3 regions of the Litoribacterium kuwaitense genome follow, and region 1 is predicted to be linked to each of the others. Evidence: predicted binding sites of a transcription regulator. Region 1 holds the regulator's gene; each other region holds the start of a gene.
The links. The regulator CtsR, encoded in region 1, represses protease genes until heat stress. The targets are predictions, from matches to a motif close to ATGGTCAATAAAGGTCAAACA.
Positions count from the first base shown of each region.

Region 2: clpP (ATP-dependent Clp endopeptidase proteolytic subunit ClpP) is a predicted target of CtsR. The motif match lies at 1,257-1,277, and genes of this name have one in related genera.
Region 3: G4V62_RS05390 (ATP-dependent Clp protease ATP-binding subunit) is a predicted target of CtsR. The motif match lies at 4,162-4,182, and genes of this name have one in related genera.

Region 1 covers NZ_JAALFC010000059.1:6,432-12,711, forward strand. Annotated here, with positions in the region: gene radA (DNA repair protein RadA) at 1-613, opposite strand, end outside; gene clpC (ATP-dependent protease ATP-binding subunit ClpC) at 798-3,239, opposite strand; gene mcsB (protein-arginine kinase McsB) at 3,258-4,331, opposite strand; gene mcsA (protein-arginine kinase activator protein McsA) at 4,335-4,874, opposite strand; gene G4V62_RS17885 (CtsR family transcriptional regulator) at 4,888-5,355, opposite strand; gene G4V62_RS17890 (MgtC/SapB family protein) at 5,587-6,222, opposite strand.
Region 2 covers NZ_JAALFC010000017.1:21,424-27,703, reverse strand. Annotated here, with positions in the region: partial or broken gene whiA (DNA-binding protein WhiA) at 1-191, shown strand, start outside; gene G4V62_RS10290 (HPr family phosphocarrier protein) at 298-561, shown strand; gene clpP (ATP-dependent Clp endopeptidase proteolytic subunit ClpP) at 618-1,199, opposite strand; gene G4V62_RS10280 (hypothetical protein) at 1,551-2,057, shown strand; gene G4V62_RS10275 (hypothetical protein) at 2,080-2,736, shown strand; tRNA gene G4V62_RS10270 (tRNA-Arg) at 3,086-3,161, opposite strand; gene yvfG (protein YvfG) at 3,307-3,522, opposite strand; gene G4V62_RS10260 (glutaredoxin family protein) at 3,776-4,015, shown strand; gene G4V62_RS10255 (sugar-binding transcriptional regulator) at 4,213-5,250, shown strand; gene gap (type I glyceraldehyde-3-phosphate dehydrogenase) at 5,284-6,280, shown strand, end outside.
Region 3 covers NZ_JAALFC010000005.1:114,814-121,093, reverse strand. Annotated here, with positions in the region: gene G4V62_RS05420 (YkyB family protein) at 1-108, opposite strand, end outside; gene G4V62_RS05415 (hypothetical protein) at 225-515, opposite strand; gene G4V62_RS05410 (metallophosphoesterase) at 693-1,559, opposite strand; gene G4V62_RS05405 (EAL domain-containing protein) at 1,632-2,849, shown strand; gene G4V62_RS05400 (hypothetical protein) at 2,905-3,147, shown strand; gene proC (pyrroline-5-carboxylate reductase) at 3,235-4,077, opposite strand; gene G4V62_RS05390 (ATP-dependent Clp protease ATP-binding subunit) at 4,274-6,280, shown strand, end outside.

The DNA.
Region 1 (6,280 bases):
TTGCCAGCTTCATTAAGTCTGCGGTACATTCGCGAACTTGCGAAACGCTTCCTGGAGCAGATGTAATATCCTCTTGATACACCGTTTGAATGGAATCAATAATTAACACCCGCGGCTGCATCGCTTCAGCCGCCTGGAGAATGACCGATAAATTTGTCTCAGACATAATATATAGCTCTTCTTCATGAATATGCAGGCGATCCGCTCTTAATTTCGTTTGTTTTTCAGATTCTTCTCCCGACACGTACAAAACCTTTTCCTTTTGCTTTGCCGCTTGATTGGAAATTTGCAGCAGTAGTGTTGACTTTCCGATGCCTGGGTCTCCGCCAATTAAGACGAGGGAACCTGGTACAATTCCTCCGCCAAGCACCCTGTTCATTTCTTCCATATCTACGGAAAACCGGGGTTCCTGAGCAGTTTTTACCGACGCTATAGACGTTGGCGCTGCTGTCTTAGTTACGCTAGAAGAGCCGGTTTGCCATCCTCTTCTTTGTTTAGCTTCTCTAAACTCACTCAACGTATTCCACGCCTGACAAGCTGGACATTTTCCCATCCATTTTGCAGAAACGTAGCCGCATTCCTGGCAGACAAATTGATTCTTACTTTTGGCCATTTCATCACTCCTAAGTTTAGTTTGCCTTGGTTTTTTTAAGTTAAGTTATGGGGAAATTTTTGGGAGGAAACGATTGTGGGGGAATGAAGAAAAAGCTTGGTCATCAGTCTATACAAATGCTTGATGAGGCTACATTCAGTATAAATGAAAAGAGAAGCCCTCGAAAAGGACTTCCCTTGAATAATCATGTGGACGGTGTTGGCTTTTCAGTACGAACGACAAATTCGCCTTTTTCAACACCCAATGTAATTTTTTGACCTTTGGCAATCGTTCCTTTTAAGAGCTCTTCAGACAACCGATCTTCAACTTGTCGTTGTAAAGCTCTACGCAGTGGACGTGCCCCATACTCGAGGTCCATGCCTTCTTCAGCAATTTTCTCAAGCGCTGGCGCCGTCAACTTAAAGTCAATATCCTGCTCGCGCAGTCGTTCTTGAAGCTGCTTCGCCATTTTTGAAACGATTTCTTTAATATGTTCTTTTTTAAGAGAATGGAATACGATAATCTCGTCAATACGGTTTAAAAACTCTGGGCGGAATGAACGCTTTAATTCAGCCAAAACTTTATTTTTCATTTCTTTATAATCTTGGCCTTCTTCTTGAACATTAAACCCAACATACGCATTGCGCTTTAATTCGCTGGCACCGACGTTTGATGTCATAATGACAACCGTATTACGAAAATCGACAGATCGTCCTTTGGAATCCGTCAAGCGTCCGTCCTCTAGCACTTGAAGCAAAATATTAAAGACGTCTGGATGAGCCTTCTCTATTTCGTCGAGTAAAATGACTGAATAAGGCTTCTGGCGTACTTTTTCTGTTAACTGGCCGCCTTCCTCATGACCAACATACCCCGGTGGCGATCCGACAAGCCTTGACGTCGCATGTTTTTCCATATACTCAGACATATCAACACGAATCATGTTGTCTTCATCACCAAATAGTGATTCTGCCAAGGCTCTGGCGAGTTCTGTTTTCCCGACCCCTGTCGGACCAAGGAAAATAAACGAGCCAATGGGGCGCTTTGGATCTTTTAAACCGGCACGGGCACGACGAACTGCTTTTGATACAGCTTGAACGGCATCGTCTTGCCCTACGACGCGGCTATGCAGAATGTTTTCTAAGTTTAACAAGCGCTCAGTTTCTGCCTGTGCCATTTGTGATACTGGCACCCCAGTCCAACTCGATACGACAAGGGCAATGTCTTCAGTAGTGACTTCAGTGTTTTCCTGTCCTTGTTTTTCTTTCCAAGATTTTTTCGATCCTTCAAGCTCTTCACGAAGTCGCTGCTCAGTGTCACGTAAGGAGGCTGCTTTTTCGAACTCTTGGCTTTGGACAGCGGCGTCTTTTTCTTTACGAATCGCATCCAATTTCTGTTCAAGCTCTTTCATGTCTGGTGGCGCGGTATATGAGCGTAAGCGCACTTTTGCTGCTGCCTCATCGATGAGATCAATTGCTTTATCTGGTAAAAAACGATCTGAAATATATCGATCTGATAATGACACAGCTGATCCAATGGCTTCATCGGTGATTTTCACTCTGTGGTGTGCTTCGTAACGATCACGCAATCCTTGGAGGATTTGTACAGACTCTTCAGCTGAAGGTTCATTCACTTGAATTGGCTGGAAACGGCGCTCCAGTGCCGCATCTTTTTCAATGTATTTGCGATACTCGTCTAAGGTTGTTGCCCCAATACATTGGAGCTCACCACGGGCTAACGAAGGTTTAAGAATATTAGACGCATCGATGGCACCTTCTGCTCCTCCTGCACCGATCAGCGTATGAAGCTCATCAATAAACAGAATGATATTTCCCGCCTGACGAATCTCTTCCATCACTTTTTTCAAACGATCTTCAAATTCGCCTCGATATTTCGTTCCAGCAACAACCGTCCCCATATCAAGGGTCATCACTCGTTTATCCCGTAAAATTTCTGGCACTTCGTTTTGAATAATTTGCTGAGCCAACCCTTCAGCAATCGCGGTCTTCCCTACACCAGGCTCACCGATGAGCACAGGATTATTTTTTGTCCGACGGCTCAATACTTCAATAACACGTTGAATTTCTTTACTACGCCCAATTACTGGGTCCAGGTGGTCTTCTCTGGCAATTGAAGTGAGGTCGCGTGCCAAGCTATCCAACGTTGGTGTATTGGCACTCGCTGCTGCACCACTTTGCGTCGATCCTCCACTCTCATTGCTTCCGAGTAATTGTAAAACTTGCTGCCTCGCCTTATTCAAGCTGACACCTAAGTTATTCAGCACTCGTGCAGCCACACCTTCTCCTTCTCGAATAAGTCCAAGTAGAATATGCTCGGTACCGACATATGAATGACCAAGCTTACGTGCTTCGTCCATCGAAAGCTCAATCACTTTTTTAGCACGTGGTGTATAGTGAATTGTCTGTGAGGTGTCCTTGCCTACGCCAATTAAAGCTTCTACTTCTTTTTGAATTTTTTCCGGGCTCAAGCCTAAGGCTGCTAGTGCCTTCGCTGCAATACCTTCCCCCTCACGAACAAGACCTAATAAAATATGTTCTGTACCGATATTGTTATGGCCAAGTCTAACTGCTTCTTCTTGAGCAAGGGCGAGCACCTTTTGTGCCCTTTCTGTAAATCGTCCAAACATCATATAGGCTACCTCCCAGATCTAATTTGATTTCGATTCCAGCGTCAAACGTTCGCGAATTAAAGCAGCTCTTCGGATGTCTCGCTCTTTAGGTGCCAGTGCCTTTCCCGCGTATTGTTGAAGAAATCCTGGCTGCATTAATATCATAATTTCACTTAGAATACTTTGTGAAACCCCTTGAATAAAGGAGAAATCAATACCAAGTCTAACATCGGACAAACAATTTGCTGCTTCTTTGCTTTGAATGATTCTGCTATTTGCTAAAATTCCATACGAACGCCAAATTCGATCTTCTAACTCCACTCTGGAAGACTCTAACAGCGCATGACGAATTTCTCTTTCCTTATGGATAAGTTCATATACAACGCTTGTTAAATCTTCAACAATATCTTGTTCGGATCTCCCTAAAGTTAACTGATTGGAAACTTGAAATACACTTCCTTGCGCCTCTGACCCTTCGCCGTAAATGCCACGAACGGCAATACCTAGCTGATTTACAGCCGAAATAATTGCATTCATGCGACCAGTCATCACCAATGCAGGAAGATGAACCATCACCGACGCACGCATGCCCGTTCCAACATTCGTCGGACAAGCCGTCAAATAACCCTTTTGCTCATCAAATGCATAGTCTAAATGCTTTTCCAAGACGTCATCCATCTGATTTGCAGCAGACAAAGCCTCAACGACTTGAAGGCCGGGAAATAAGCATTGCAAACGAAAGTGATCTTCTTCGTTCACCATTAAACTTACATTTTCTTCATCCGACAATAGCACCGCTGCCGAATGTCTAGCATTCGCTAAGTGAGGTGAAATTAAATGCTTTTCAACGAGCACTCGCTTTTCAGTCTCATTCAGCTCATGCATTTTTAGCATTGCTAATTGACCAACATCACCAAACGAGTTCGGTACAATCTTCGCTTCTGCTTCTCGCAAAACCTTTTGTAAATTTCCTTCATCAGCAACGGTTGGAAAAGGGGAGCTTTGTAGATTTCGTGCAAAGCGAATGCGGGAACTCATTACGATATCGTCTTCCGGTCCACCGCGACGCACCCAAGGACTTAGTGCTTGCTGAATAAATTTTTCCAGGGACATGGATCACTCCTCCCCCTTCTGCAACTTTTCTTGCAATGAACGAATTTCATCTCTAAGTACAGCTGCTTTTTCAAACTCTTCTTGGTCAATCAACCGTTGCATTTGTGTTTTAAGCTTTTGGAGATCTCTTATTCTATTCAATTCTTTTCCGGCACGCTTTGGAACCTTTCCTGTATGCTCGACATTTCCTGCCTGGATACGGCGTAATATAGGATCTAATCTAGGTCCAAAGGTACTATAGCATGTGCTACAGCCAAATTTTCCTGTCTTCACAAACTCCGAAAAGCTTAACTGACAAGAAGGACAGATAGGCTCCTTCAGTTCTGAAGATGTACGGCTAGCTTGAGGGAAAAAAGCATTTTGTGCCTGCCCGAAAATACCGGAGAATAAATCTTGGATTGTGTAGCCCGCTTGAGACATCGGAGAATACTCTTCTTTTTCGGCCGCACACACTTCGCAAAGGTGCTGGACGCTTTTTTCTTGATTAACAATCTGCGTGAAATGTACGGTGGCGGGACGTTGCTGACAATTGTCACACTTCAAAAGGCTCCCTCCCCTATATCTTATATTTCAGCGTATTTAAAATAGAATATAATAGCCTACTGCGCAAAGAGTCACGTTGTTCGATCGGAATATCCAAAACCGCCCGGTCCATGAGCTTTAATAAGATCATACTTTCTCTCTTCGTAACTGCCCCTTCTTCATACAATCGAAGCAGCATATGTTCTGCAGGCGCTTGAGGAATTGGCTTATGATCAAGCAAATCTAACAGATGGTCAATTAAACGAGCATGATCGCCTGGCTTGACTTTCGTAATCCGGATGTATCCCCCGCCTCCACGCTTACTTTCAACGATATATCCCTTTTCCACTGTAAAACGTGTTTTAATCACATAATTAATTTGAGAGGGAACACATTGAAAACGATCTGCGATTTCATGACGTTTAATTTCTACAGCTTCAGCCTCACTTTGCTGAAAAACTTCCTTTAAATACTCCTCAATGATGTCCGAGATGTTTCGCATGCTAACCCCCCCTTCCATCGATCATATCAACTTTGACTTTCTTTGACTATACATATTATACAGTGCTGCTGAACTTGTTGGCAAGAAAGAACCTTTGGTTGTCATCTTTCATTCTAACCGTTCATTACATACTTATAACACTCGTCTGTCAAAATACTTCATGGACAGACTCAACAGTAGACACAGCATCTAATGCATGAATGTGTTGATCTGAAGAAGAGAATAACACCGTCAGCTGATATTCCTTGAGACGAGCTCGATCTCCGCGGTCAAAGCCGACTGAACTTTTCGTATGCACATTTCGAATATCCCCATACTTTCGACGATCTGTAACAGATCAGATAAATGCTGATCCTCTTTTGGTACGAGGATCCGAATGGTTTCTTCGCCTGTTTGCTTTAAAAAGAAGGCCTCAAGACGATTAAGGAACATTAAGCTCAATAATACGATTAGCGTAGCTAAAATAGCCAGCGTATATAGCCCCGCACCTACAGTTAAACCAAGACCAGCGACAACCCATATCGAAGCAGCTGTTGTTAAACCTCGTATCGTAGCACCTTGGACTAAAATTGTACCTGCACCTAAAAACCCTATTCCACTGACCACATAAGAAGGAATACGAGAAGGATCATATCGAACCTGAGTATCATATTCTTCCATAAAACCTTCAAAGCCAAATAAAGACAAAAGCATTAACATACAGGCACCCATACCAACTAAAATATGGGTACGAAAACCCGCGGATTTTTTGCTCGCCTCTCTTTCCAGGCCGACAAGCCCACTTAAAATTAACGCAATGAGCATACGAACAACCATAACTGGAAATTCATCGGGCAATTGAAAAAAGTTTAACCATTCATTACTCAAAACGTTCCCTCCAATATAGAAGCATACTTTTCTATTTTTATGAGTGTATGCCAAAACT
Region 2 (6,280 bases), on a different contig from region 1:
TCCAAGCACTTCCAGAAAAGCTTCGCGAAATTGCAGAGTTACGGGTGAAATATCAAGACGTTTCTTTGAAGGAACTTGGCGAGATGACGACGAATGGAACAATTAGTAAGTCAGGAATTAATCATCGCCTAAAAAAGATTGATGATTTTGCTGAAAAGTTGCGTCGAGGTGAATCACCCGAGCAAGTGTAAGCATACACATCTAAGAAATCGGCCGGAGGAAGCAAGCTTTTTTCTTCCGGTTGCATATCACGAAAAAATAAAAGCGCTTTCAAAGATATCGAGGAGGAGAAATGATATGACAGAGAAGCAAGTGACTGTACAGTTGAAAACAGGTTTGCGTGCAAGGCCAGCAGCTATATTTGTTCAAGAGGCGAATCGATTTATTTCAGATATTTATTTACAAAAAGGTTCAAAGAAAGTGAATGCGAAAAGCATCATGGGGCTCATGAGCCTAGCCGTAGGAGCCGATCAAGACATCATCATTTCAGCAGATGGAAGGGATGAGGAGGAAGCAATCAACGCTCTCGCTGCCTTCGTTCAAAGAGAAGAAGTTGCCTAGAACAGAAAGAAAAACAACCAGCGCTCTTATTGGCGCTGGTTGTTTACTTACGTTAATTATTTGCGATTCATGACTTCGTCAATCAAACCATATTGAACTGCGTCTTCGGCAGACATAAAGTTATCACGGTCCGTGTCTCTTTCGATCGTCTCGATCGGTTGCCCCGTACGTTCAGCAAGAATTTTATTTAGGTTTTCACGCATTTTAATAATTCGCTTCGCATGAATTTCAATATCAGAGGCTTGACCTTGTGTGCCTCCAAGCGGCTGGTGAATCATCACTTCACTGTTTGGCAGGGCGAAGCGTTTCCCTTTTGCACCGGCGGCTAGAAGGAAGGCACCCATCGATGCAGCCATTCCCGTACAGATCGTCGATACGTCTGGCTTGATGAATTGCATCGTGTCGTAAATGGCCATGCCCGCAGAAATGGAACCACCTGGAGAGTTAATGTAGAGTGAGATGTCTTTGTCCGGATCTTCTGCTTGCAGGAAAAGGAGCTGGGCAACAATTGAGTTTGCAACATTATCGTCAATGCCGCTGCCGAGCATAATAATACGATCCTTTAACAAGCGTGAGTAAATGTCGTAGGCACGTTCACCACGGTTTGTTTGTTCTATAACGGTTGGGATGAGATTCATGGTTTCATTTCCTCCTTAGTTCAAGTGATATTACTTATGTACACCTATCATACTCATTAGGTCAAAAAAGGTCAAACGATTTGCTTGCTATCCTTTTCACCTATTGTAACATGTATTCTACTTGCGATGCCCTTATTCATTCTTCCCTGCGGCACTTCTTTATAAACAATCTTAATAACTGCGTTTTTGGAGTATGCAAAATAGTCACTGTCGAATGATCTGATGTGTGATAAAGTGAAAAGATCATTTACACCATTGAGGATATATGGTTCGTAAATTATAGATAAGTGCAAAAGGAATTGATTAGGAACTTCTGGGATGGTACAGTTTATTCATAAAAAGGAGTGTTCTATGAAGAATGTATTCAAACTAAAGGTGTTTACTGCTATAGTCTTCGTCGTAGGTCTGCTTTCCGTGACAACCGCTTCTTCAACAGACAATCATGATGTAAGTGAGCGGGATGAGGGCTGGGTTTACGAGCTGGTGACGAAAGATATTGAGCCACACATGTCGCTACAGCATGAGTATAGCAACAATACAAGCGAATCCGGCATCGCAACCTTTCAAGTGACTGATACCTTGTCTACTGAAGCAAACGTGTCCTCTGCAGCTAGTTTTGCTGCAATGGTTAAAGAGGTAGGAGCCGAGCCGTTAATTGAGTTAGGGGAATCGGATCGTACTCGGACTTCGGTACATTTTGTAATCCCAAGCCATTCAACATATTTATTAGAGTATGGTCAAATGATCGTGAAGACAGCAGGCTGGGAAATTCGCTATCAAGATGGGCGTGAAGTTGAAAGAAATCAAGTATATGGAGAATGGACAATTGGAGCAACTGCAGCAAAAGAAAAATTGTAATGACTTTGGGGTGTTCTTCTTTATGAGAAATTTACGAATAGTCGTTCTAGCTTTATTTTTTGCTGGGTGTTCTCCGAGTGAGGAAATTACACTAGACGGTGAGCAGACTAAACAAGAAACATTGAATGAAGATAAAAACACATTGGAGCAAGTGTCTATAAACGATGAACCACGTCGCGAAGTCTCATTGGAAACATCAAAGCCAATAAATAGGGAAACGATCGAAAGCAAGTTGAATGCAACCCATTTTTCATTAGAAAAAATGGCGATCGATATCGATGAAGCGAATCAGATGACAATTCGGTTCGATTATGCATTTGATGAGGCTCTGTTGCAACAATTGAAAGTTGCTAAAAAAGATCTGCATTATGCTTTGGAATACCCACCATTTTTACAGGAGCTGCTTGGCCGTGCGTACAGTCATACAACGGAAGAGATAAATATTTTGGATATAAACCCAGCCGAAATATACACGATGGAATTTACAGAACAAATCCCTACGGAACGAGTTACTGAAGAAACACTTCAAAAAATTCAAAGTCATTTCTCAGGCTATTCATTACAAGTATTAAATAAAGATATGTATGCAATGGCGATTTTTCATGACGTGCATCGTTTTATTAATGTTGATCTAAACACTTCGCTCAAAGTTGAGGTTGAAGCGCTGGAGGAGGATTAAACTTTTTGTTATCGACATTGAAAGCTACACGATCACCTGATATAAGAGCTAATAGTTACTCTGCCACCAACTAAATGACCATCGGCTTTCACAATTTTTATATCGTTTACGATCCCCCGCCTCTTTCAATGCGAATTTCCTAACGTAGCGTACCGCTTCTTGAGATGAAGTTCAACAGATTCAAATGGTTGTGCGTGCAAACAAGAAATAGGAGCATGATTCTTGTTCAAATTACTCGTGAGCAAAATAAATCAATAGTAACCGGATGGTAAGTTAGACTGCAACCCGACAATCGTTCAATAAAAAAAGCCCTTCATCGACAAATTTGCCAATGAAAGACTTTTTATGACGCGCTCGGAGGGATTCGAACCCCCGGCAGACGTGGTACCGGAAACCACCGCTCTATCCAACTGAGCTACGAGCGCATGTTAATTTCAAGACAGCCACTATCATATAAGAAATCTGCTTCCTTGTCAATAGAATTTAAACTATTTCATAATTTTTCAGCGCATTCCCCCTTAGTATATTGTCAGGGGGAAGCTTTTACATGAGCAGCACTGTATTGTATCCTTAGTTGGACTGAAAAAATTGCGTGTACGCTTCGTCTAAGTTTCTCAAGCGGCGCATTATTTCCGAGTTTTTCGTTAGTCGATCTTGCACTAACGTCGACACGACAGAACGATAATATGCGTTGATGGCGTCCTGAGTACGCATCTCATGATGTTTCTCAGCGTGTGCTGTAAAGCTATCGACAAAATAATCGACAGAAAATAGTTGATGATTCACCGTAAACACCTCTTAAACGAAATAAAATATAGGACCTTTTATTAGTATAAAGCAAAATGGATGTAGAGACTATGGTGAACCACTCAAGTCTCTTAGCTTCGCTTAAGGCGGGAGCTTCTCACTTTCACGGCGAAGTAACATGAGTGCTTGACCGAAAGCCAGTTCATTACCCGCCTGCTCATGAGGTATGACTTTACGATTTATTGAGGATGGGGACTTCTTGGCTAAGTTTGTTAAATGAGGAGAGAATAACATGAAAGAGCTCATCTTATATACGCGTCCAGCTTGCGGGCTTTGCGAAGATGCTGAAGCGATGTTGTCAATTCTACAACAAGAGTACGAATTTAAGCTTTCTAAAATCAATATTGAAGACGATGACCGTCTGCTTGAAAAATTTCATTTGGAAATTCCCGTGCTTGTTAGCCATGGACACATCATTGCAAAAGGAAGCATATCTTGGGATGACGTCGAACGTCTTTTGAAAGAACAATAAGCATGAATTCCTATATGGAAACGCTATCAAATTTATAAATATCAGACATTTTGCATGTTTAAGTTGTCGAACTTTGTATGAACTGCTACAATGAGGATGAAACAAGATTTTTTGTTTCTTTCATTTTGCGTCGCCTGGGACGCATTCTGACTACACGGGACGTTTTTTGACCCGGTGGTAAAAAGGAGATTTAAGGCATGCAATTTCGTACGCTCGTTGATCTGCAGCAAAAGCTCTTGCCAGATATGATGCTTGTGTTGCGACGAAGGTATCAAATTCTTCAATACATCCGCGTGATGCAGCCCATTGGTCGGAGGTCACTTGCGACGAGCCTTGGCCTCTCAGAGCGATCGCTTCGGTCTGAAGTAGATTTCTTAAAAGAGCAGGGTCTCATTCATGTTTTTAGCAACGGTATGGTTCTCGCTGAAGAAGGAGAGCCTCTGATCACTGCATTAGAGGATACGATGAAGGAGATTTCTGGTTTAAAAGACTTGGAATCACAGCTTGCGTCGGCTCTCAATTTAGAAGGCGTTGTTGTCGTACCTGGGGACAGTGATGAAATACCTTGGGTGAAAAAAGAGCTTGGGCGGGCAGCTGTTCAGTGTATGAAAGGCTTTTTCGGGGCAAACAATATTGTCGCAGTTACTGGTGGTACAACGATGGCCGCAGTCGCTGAGATGATGACACCGGAAAACAGAAAAAGTCAGCGGCAGCTTTTTGTTCCTGCCCGCGGTGGACTTGGGGAAAACGTGGATATTCAAGCGAATACCATTTGCGCCAAAATGGCGGAGCGGGCTCAAGGGGAATATCGCTTACTTCATGTTCCTGATCAGTTAAGTCAGTCTGCTTTCGACTCTATGGTTCGTGAACCTGCCGTGAAGGAAGTGCTCGATTTAATTCAATCGGCGACAATGGTCGTACACGGGATTGGGGATGCCTTAAGCATGGCAAGACGGAGAAAAACGAGTCCTAAAGACCTTGAAAATATCCAGGCACAAAATGCTGTCGGTGAAGCTTTCGGGTTTTATTACAACGATGATGGTGAAGTGATTCATAAGGTGAAAACCATCGGGCTTCAGCTCGAAGACTTGCACACTGTGGAAACCATTATTGCTGTTGCTGGTGGCGCGTCAAAGGCAAGGGCGATTCGGGCTTGTATGAAGGAACAAAAGCGCACTCATTTAATTACTGATGAGGGTGCAGCAAAAGCGTTCGTTAGAGGGTTATCCCTTTAATGCATATATTAAAAATTCTAAGGAGGAAACATCATGACAGTTAAAGTGGGAATTAACGGTTTTGGACGAATTGGACGAAATGTATTTCGTGCCGCACTAAAGAATTCTGAGGTCGAAATCGTTGCTGTAAATGATTTAACTGATGCTGAGATGTTAGCTCATTTGCTTCAATATGACTCAGTTCACGGAACTTTTGAAGCTGAGGTAGTTGCAAAAGACGGCAACCTTGTCGTTGACGGCAAAGAGATTAAGGTACTTGCTGAAAGAGATCCTGCACAACTAGGCTGGGATAAACTTGGTGTCGACATCGTCGTTGAGTCAACTGGTATTTTCACTAAACGTGCAGATGCTGCAAAACACCTTGAAGCTGGTGCGAAAAAAGTCATTATCTCTGCTCCAGCAAAAGAAGAAGACATTACAGTCGTTATGGGTGTAAACGAAGAGGATTACGACCCGGCAAACCATGATGTCATCTCTAATGCATCTTGTACGACAAACTGTCTTGCTCCATTTGCAAAAGTACTCCATGAGAAATTTGGCATTAAGCGCGGCATGATGACGACAATTCACTCTTACACAAATGATCAGCAAATTCTTGATTTGCCTCATAAAGACTACCGTCGTGCGCGTGCAGCTGCTGAAAACATCATTCCAACGACGACAGGTGCAGCAAAAGCGGTTTCTCTCGTACTTCCTGAGTTAAACGGAAAGCTTAACGGAATGGCGATGCGTGTTCCAACACCTAACGTATCACTCGTTGACCTTGTTGCTGAAGTTGATAAAAATGTAACAGTTGATGAAGTGAATGCGGCATTTAAAGAAGCTGCGGAAGGCCCATTGAAAGGTGTACTTGCATACAGTGATGAGCCACTCGTTTCTAAAGACTACAATGGTAGCGCGGCATCTTCTACAATTGATGCACTATCTACAATGGTCATGGAAGACCAAATGGTTAAAGTCATTTCTTGGTACGACAACGAATCCGGTTATTCACACCGTGTCGTTGACCTTGCTGCATATATCGCTGCAA
Region 3 (6,280 bases), on a different contig from region 1:
GTACAGCTCTTTCGCGTGAATGGCGGTTTTTGCGTTTCGATTCACAATAAAAAGTGCGCGCGCGATATCGTGAAGACGAGGGGGCTTCCCGTTGTCTAATGTCCGCATGTTGTGCAACCCTCCTTTTTAACCATTATAACGAATACGACCGTTTAATCCAAACGAAGAAAAAGACACTCGTCATGATCGTTCAGAGAGTCTTTTTCTAACAGATTCTATCAACATTAGCTACGGGCGGTCATCATTGGGAAGGGTTGGTTTTTCTCTAAAATCGTAGTTGTCACTAGTTCAATCCCTTTTTGTGCCTCTTGAGCCGTTGTAGTCAATGAAATTGTCGAATCCATTTTCGGGATGAGGAAAAAGGAAATCAGACTTAGCACATCTCTACCATCGACCGTTGTATTTTCATATGTAAATTCAACAGCAATATTTTCTTTATTCAATCGATAAGAGAGTGTCATTAATGTAGGAACAGGAATCCTATTCTTCAATGTAAAAGTCATATGTTTTTTCACATACCTCGCTCCATTCATAAAGTTGTATAATGAATATACAAGCTGGGCTTAATGATCAGCTTCCGTTTGTCGTTGACGTTGGCTTCATCTTGAGTCAATGAAGATCATTTTTTAATGTATTCCACAGGATAGCCATGTTTAAACCGCTGTTTTATGAAGGAAAGGATACGTTTATTTTTATGTTCGCTCTAATGTGAGTACGGTCAGTTCAGGGCGTGCTAAAAAACGATAAGGAAGGCGAGTTGTACCAATGCCCCGATTTACATATAACTGGAAGTCAGTGTCTGTAAATGTGTACAATCCTTCAATGTACTTTTCACCTAAAGGTGGTAAGACTAGCGGACCAAAGAATGGGAGCTGGACTTGTCCACCGTGCGTGTGTCCGGAAATTTGTAAGTTCACGCTTGTTTCGTGAATATCATCGGCAATATCGGGTTCATGAGCAATCAGTAATGACCATTGTTCTTGTTGAACAGAAGATAGGGTGGCGTCCACGTCAGGCTTCCCTAGCATTTGATCATCCAGCCCTGCGATAACAATGGTTTCGCTTTGACTTGTGATTGTCGCTGCTTCATTTCTGAGTAATTGAAAGCCAGCATTTTCGATGACCGTACGGTATAAATCCGTTCCGTAATCGCCGTGGTCATGGTTTCCGTATACGGCAAATTTTCCGAATCGGGCTCTTAATTTAGTGAGAATAGCTATAAGTCGTTCTGGATCTTGATAAGACATGGGTCGATCGAGAAGGTCACCAGCAAAGATGATGAGATCCGCCTTTTCTTTATTCATTGCATTGATCAGCTTTTCGAATTGGTTAGCATCGTAATGGTGCCCTATATGTGTATCGCTAAATACAACCACTTTTAGTTGGTGAAAGGCGGTGGGAAGTGTTGGGAAAGAAAGAGTTAACCGCTTTGTTTCGAGCCAATGAGGTTCAATGTAAGTGGCATAGCTGTAACCGCCGGCTATTGTCGCAATAGTGCCTGTAAACCAGCCGAGAAGTCGCTTTAAAAATGAGCGCCGAGTCATATTTTGTTTAGTCATTCGACGTTCTCCCCTTCATTGTGTTGATTTCTTGCTCCATCAAAGTTGTGTTTTAATGAAGGAGGCTTCAAAATGATGGATCCACTTGATATTTTAACGCAAAAAGCGAATGTTCGTCCGTATTTTCAAGGTGTGTTCTCTGCTGATGATTGGCAGATGAATGCTTGTGAAGTGTACGGTCGATTCGTTGTAGACGAAAAAGCTATAGGTCTTGGTGCTTTCTTTCATGATGCAAATGTGCCAGAAGAGTATCGCTTTGAACTAGACGCTCATATTTATAAGCAAGCGATTGAATTATTTATGAATTCTGCTGGCATTGAAAAACTGTTTTTAAATGCTCATCCAGATGTCTTATTGGCGCATGGGGAAGAGTTCATTGATCTATTTTTAACATTTGAACGTGAATTCTCTTTACCCCTTGAATCTGTCGTCATCGAAATATGTGTGCATACGTTCCAAGGCGATTTAGAGCATCTGCACCATTTTATCACGTATTTGAAAACATATGGGATGAAAATTTCGCTTGATCGTATTGGCGTGAAGGAAACAAACTTAGATGTCATTGGGTTATTGTCTCCGCATTATGTGAAGGTGAACCTAAGGCCTATGCTTGATCAGACAAAACCCCAATCTTATGATGATGTGTTGCAATCTTTGACACACCTCGCACGAAAAATCGGTGCCGTGATGATTTATCAAGAGATTGAAACAGAATTTCAATTGCAATACGCTTGGCGAAATGGCGGCCAATATTACCAGGGAAATTTTTTAGATCGACCAAGTTCATTCATCACTCCTGCAACGTCTCAAGATGAGGCGCTGAAACAGACTTTTAGTCGCTTTATTAATCATGAAAAAAAGAAGATTATGAAGCGGATGGATATAGAAAAGCAACTACAACGAAAAATGGCAGAAACGCTTGAACGACAAAAAGCGCATCAGTGTTATGATGAATGGCTGACACATGTAGCTGCTGATTTTCAAAACGAAAGCTTCAGGCTTTACGTTTGTGACCGCGATGGTTTTCAACGTTCGGCAAACTTGGTGAAAAAAGAGGCTGTGTGGGAATTACAAAAAGAATATAATGGAAAGAACTGGGGATGGAGGCCGTATTTTTTAGAAAACATCGTTCGTATGGATATGGGCGCTAAAGGGATCTTGTCAGACCTCTACTCAGATATCGAAACAAAACAGCACATTCGGACTTTTTCTTACCCCATTTCTCAACAGCTATATCTATTTATGGATTTATCATATGAATATTTATTCGATCAAAATGATCACGTTTAGATGTATGAATGAAGAACTGCAGGGAAAGGTAAGAAAAAAGAAGGAGTTCGCTTATATGGACCGTGCGATTCTTGCCTTATCCGTAATAGCTGTGCTTGTGTTGGTCGCCGGGGCGTTTGGTTCTGCCCGTGTTGGTCAGGCAATGTCTTTCAAAAAGAGTAGTGAGACGGGAGAGCAAACGAAACGACATCCAATTTTAAAAAACCCAATTGTTTGGGTATACATCGTAGCTGCTGCCATTGTACTCTTTTATATTGGTTATTTATTTACGACAACCAATCTCCCCGCTGATTATTAACGAGTAAACCCTCTCTGGATTGAACAGAGAGGGTTTTAGCCATGTCACAAACGGTAAATCAACCAAGTAGAAAAGGGATTGTTTGGCTTAGTTCTTTTCATTCATCCGCTTTAAAAATTGCTGCTCGAATCCAGCTGACTTTTTTGCTGAGGATTCAATGGCTTGGCGAAAGCTGTCTTCAGCGTGTCCTTCCTTGAGCCGTAATAAACCTTCATAGGTGGTTCCTTTCGGAGAAGTCACTTGTTTACGCAGCTGTTCAGGGGTGAGAGAAGTTGCTTTGACCATTTCGGCAGCACCTGCCATGATCTCTACAATCCATTGCCGGCCTTGTTCTCGGGTAAATCCGTGTGCTGCGGCGGTTGCTTCAAAATACTCCATGATTTGGTACATGTAAGCCGGGCTGCTGCCGGCCAAGCCGGTGAACAGATTCATTTGCTCTTCTTTAATTTCATATACACTGCCGATACTAGATAAGATCGTCTCGATGCGCTCTTTTTCAGCAATACTTACGTTTGGACTAGAGCAAAAAGCTGTCGTAGACAGACTAATTGCCGATGACGTGTTAGGCATCACGCGAATGGCTTTTGCTTGCGGTGACGTCCAAGACTGCATCGTACTTATCGGTAGACCCGCAATGACAGAAAGGATTAACTGATGCTGGCGTAATTCATCTTTGACATGTAGAAAAGCAGCTTCTGCTTCTTTTGGTTTCATCGCAAAGATGAGAAGGGAAGCATCAGGAATGATTTCTTTTGGGGTTTGACTTGTCAAAACACCATATGTTTTTTTGTAGAATTCAAGCCGGTCTACATTCGTTTTATTTGTTATAGTGATTTGATTTTGCTCGACAATCTCTTGGGAAAGCATTCCTCGAACAATCGCTTCTGCCATAGAGCCTGCGCCTAGAAAAACGATCTGTTCATTTTTCATCATACGAAACAACCTTTCTTTACATTTCTCTATTCTATTGTCGTTGATCTAAAAAAAATAACAACATTTCGAGTAAATCTCTTGAAAGTCAAGAAAGGTCAAAGTATAATATAGTCAAGGTCAAAGAAAGTCAAAGTCAAACATTAAAATAAACATGAACTAAATTTATATCTATATCAAAGGAGGACAAATGATCATGAAATGTCAAAATTGCCAACAACGTCCTGCTTCTGTGTATCTTCGACTTAAAGTAAACCAACAAGAACAACAATTACATTTATGTCATCAGTGTATGGCTGAACTACAAAGACAGCAGCAGCCTCACATGTCTAATTCATTTAACGGCAACGGTGCTCAAGGAGGCGGAGGTCACGTTTTCACACAGCAGGATGCTGGAAAAGAGAGCATCCTTGAGTCAATGGCGACCAATTTAAATGTTCTTGCCAACCGTGGCGAAATTGATCCGGTCGTTGGTCGTGATGATGAGATTCAACGTGTCATCGAAATTCTGAACCGGAGAAATAAAAATAACCCTGTCCTGATCGGGGAACCAGGTGTCGGGAAAACAGCCATTGCCGAGGGACTCGCACTGCAAATCCATCAGCGAAACGTCCCAACAAAGCTGTTAAACAAAAAAATCATGCTGCTTGATGTTGCTTCTCTCGTATCGAATACAGGAATTCGTGGTCAGTTTGAGGAGCGAATGAAACAGCTTGTTGAAGAAGTTCAATCTCGTGACGATGTCATTTTGTTTATCGATGAGATTCACCTTCTCGTTGGTGCGGGGCAGACGCAAGATTCACAAATGGATGCAGGAAATATTTTGAAACCAGCATTAGCACGCGGGAAAATGCAGCTCGTTGGAGCGACGACGTTAAAAGAATATCGAGCGATTGAAAAAGATGCAGCTCTAGAACGTCGTTTCCAGCCAGTTCAAGTGGATGAGCCTACTGAAAATGCAGCGATTGAAATATTAAATGGCTTAAAGCCTCATTACGAACAGTATCATGGCGTGACCTATACAGATGAGGCGCTTCGTGCAAGCGTCACTTTGTCTAAACGATATATTCAAGATCGTCATTTGCCAGATAAAGCAATTGATCTGATGGATGAAGCTGGTTCTGTGTTGAACTTGTCTGAGGAAGCCCGTGATGAAAGCAGCATCGAAGCGAGACTTGAACAAGTTCGTAAAGAAAAAGAGGAAGCGACAGCGATTGAAGCTTATGAACGCGCGGCTCAATTACGCGATGAAGAGAAAAATTTGCTGGAGCAATTAAATACGAATGCATCAAAACAAAAGCCTGCCGTCACACGCGGTCTCATTGAACAGTTGATTGAAAAGAAAACAGGCATTCCTGTGTCAAAATTGCAGCAAGATGAACAATACAAGATGAAGCATTTGATGGAGAGACTATCCACGCAAGTGATCGGGCAAGAAGAAGCAGTCGAAAAGGTCGCAAAAACGGTCAGACGGTCACGAGCAGGCTTAAAGTCGAAGCACCGCCCTTCAGGTTCGTTCTTGTTTGTCGGACCTACAGGCGTAGGGAAAACCGAACTGTCGAAAACGCTGGCGCGTGAATTGTTTGGAGATGAAAATGCACTTATTCGTCTCGATATGAGTGAATATATGGAAAAACACGCCGTGTCTAAGCTCATTGGTTCACCACCCGGATATGTCGGTCATGACGAAGCTGGTCAACTCACCGAAAAAGTTCGCAGACAGCCTTACAGTATTATCTTGCTTGATGAAATTGAGAAGGCACATCCAGACGTACAGCATATGTTCTTGCAAATTATGGAAGATGGTCGCCTGACGGATAGTCAAGGGCGAACGGTAAGCTTTAAAGACACCATTCTCATTATGACAAGTAATGCAGGTACACAAATGGCGAATAAAGGAACGCTCGGATTTACAACAGGCGAAGAAATGGAAAAAGAAAACCAATTACTCGCTTCTCTAGGGGACTTCTTTAAACCAGAATTTCTCAATCGTTTTGATAGCATCGTGCAATTTAAACCTTTAGAAAAAGAGCATCTCGTTAAAATCGTCGGTCTAATGCTTGCCGATCTCAATAATACTCTTGGAGAACAGAACATTTCCCTAGAAGTGACTGAAGCCGCTCGTGAGCGGATTGCGGAATTGGGCGACCATCAAGCCTTTGGTGCGCGACCACTCCGTAGAGCGATCCAAGAGCATGTAGAA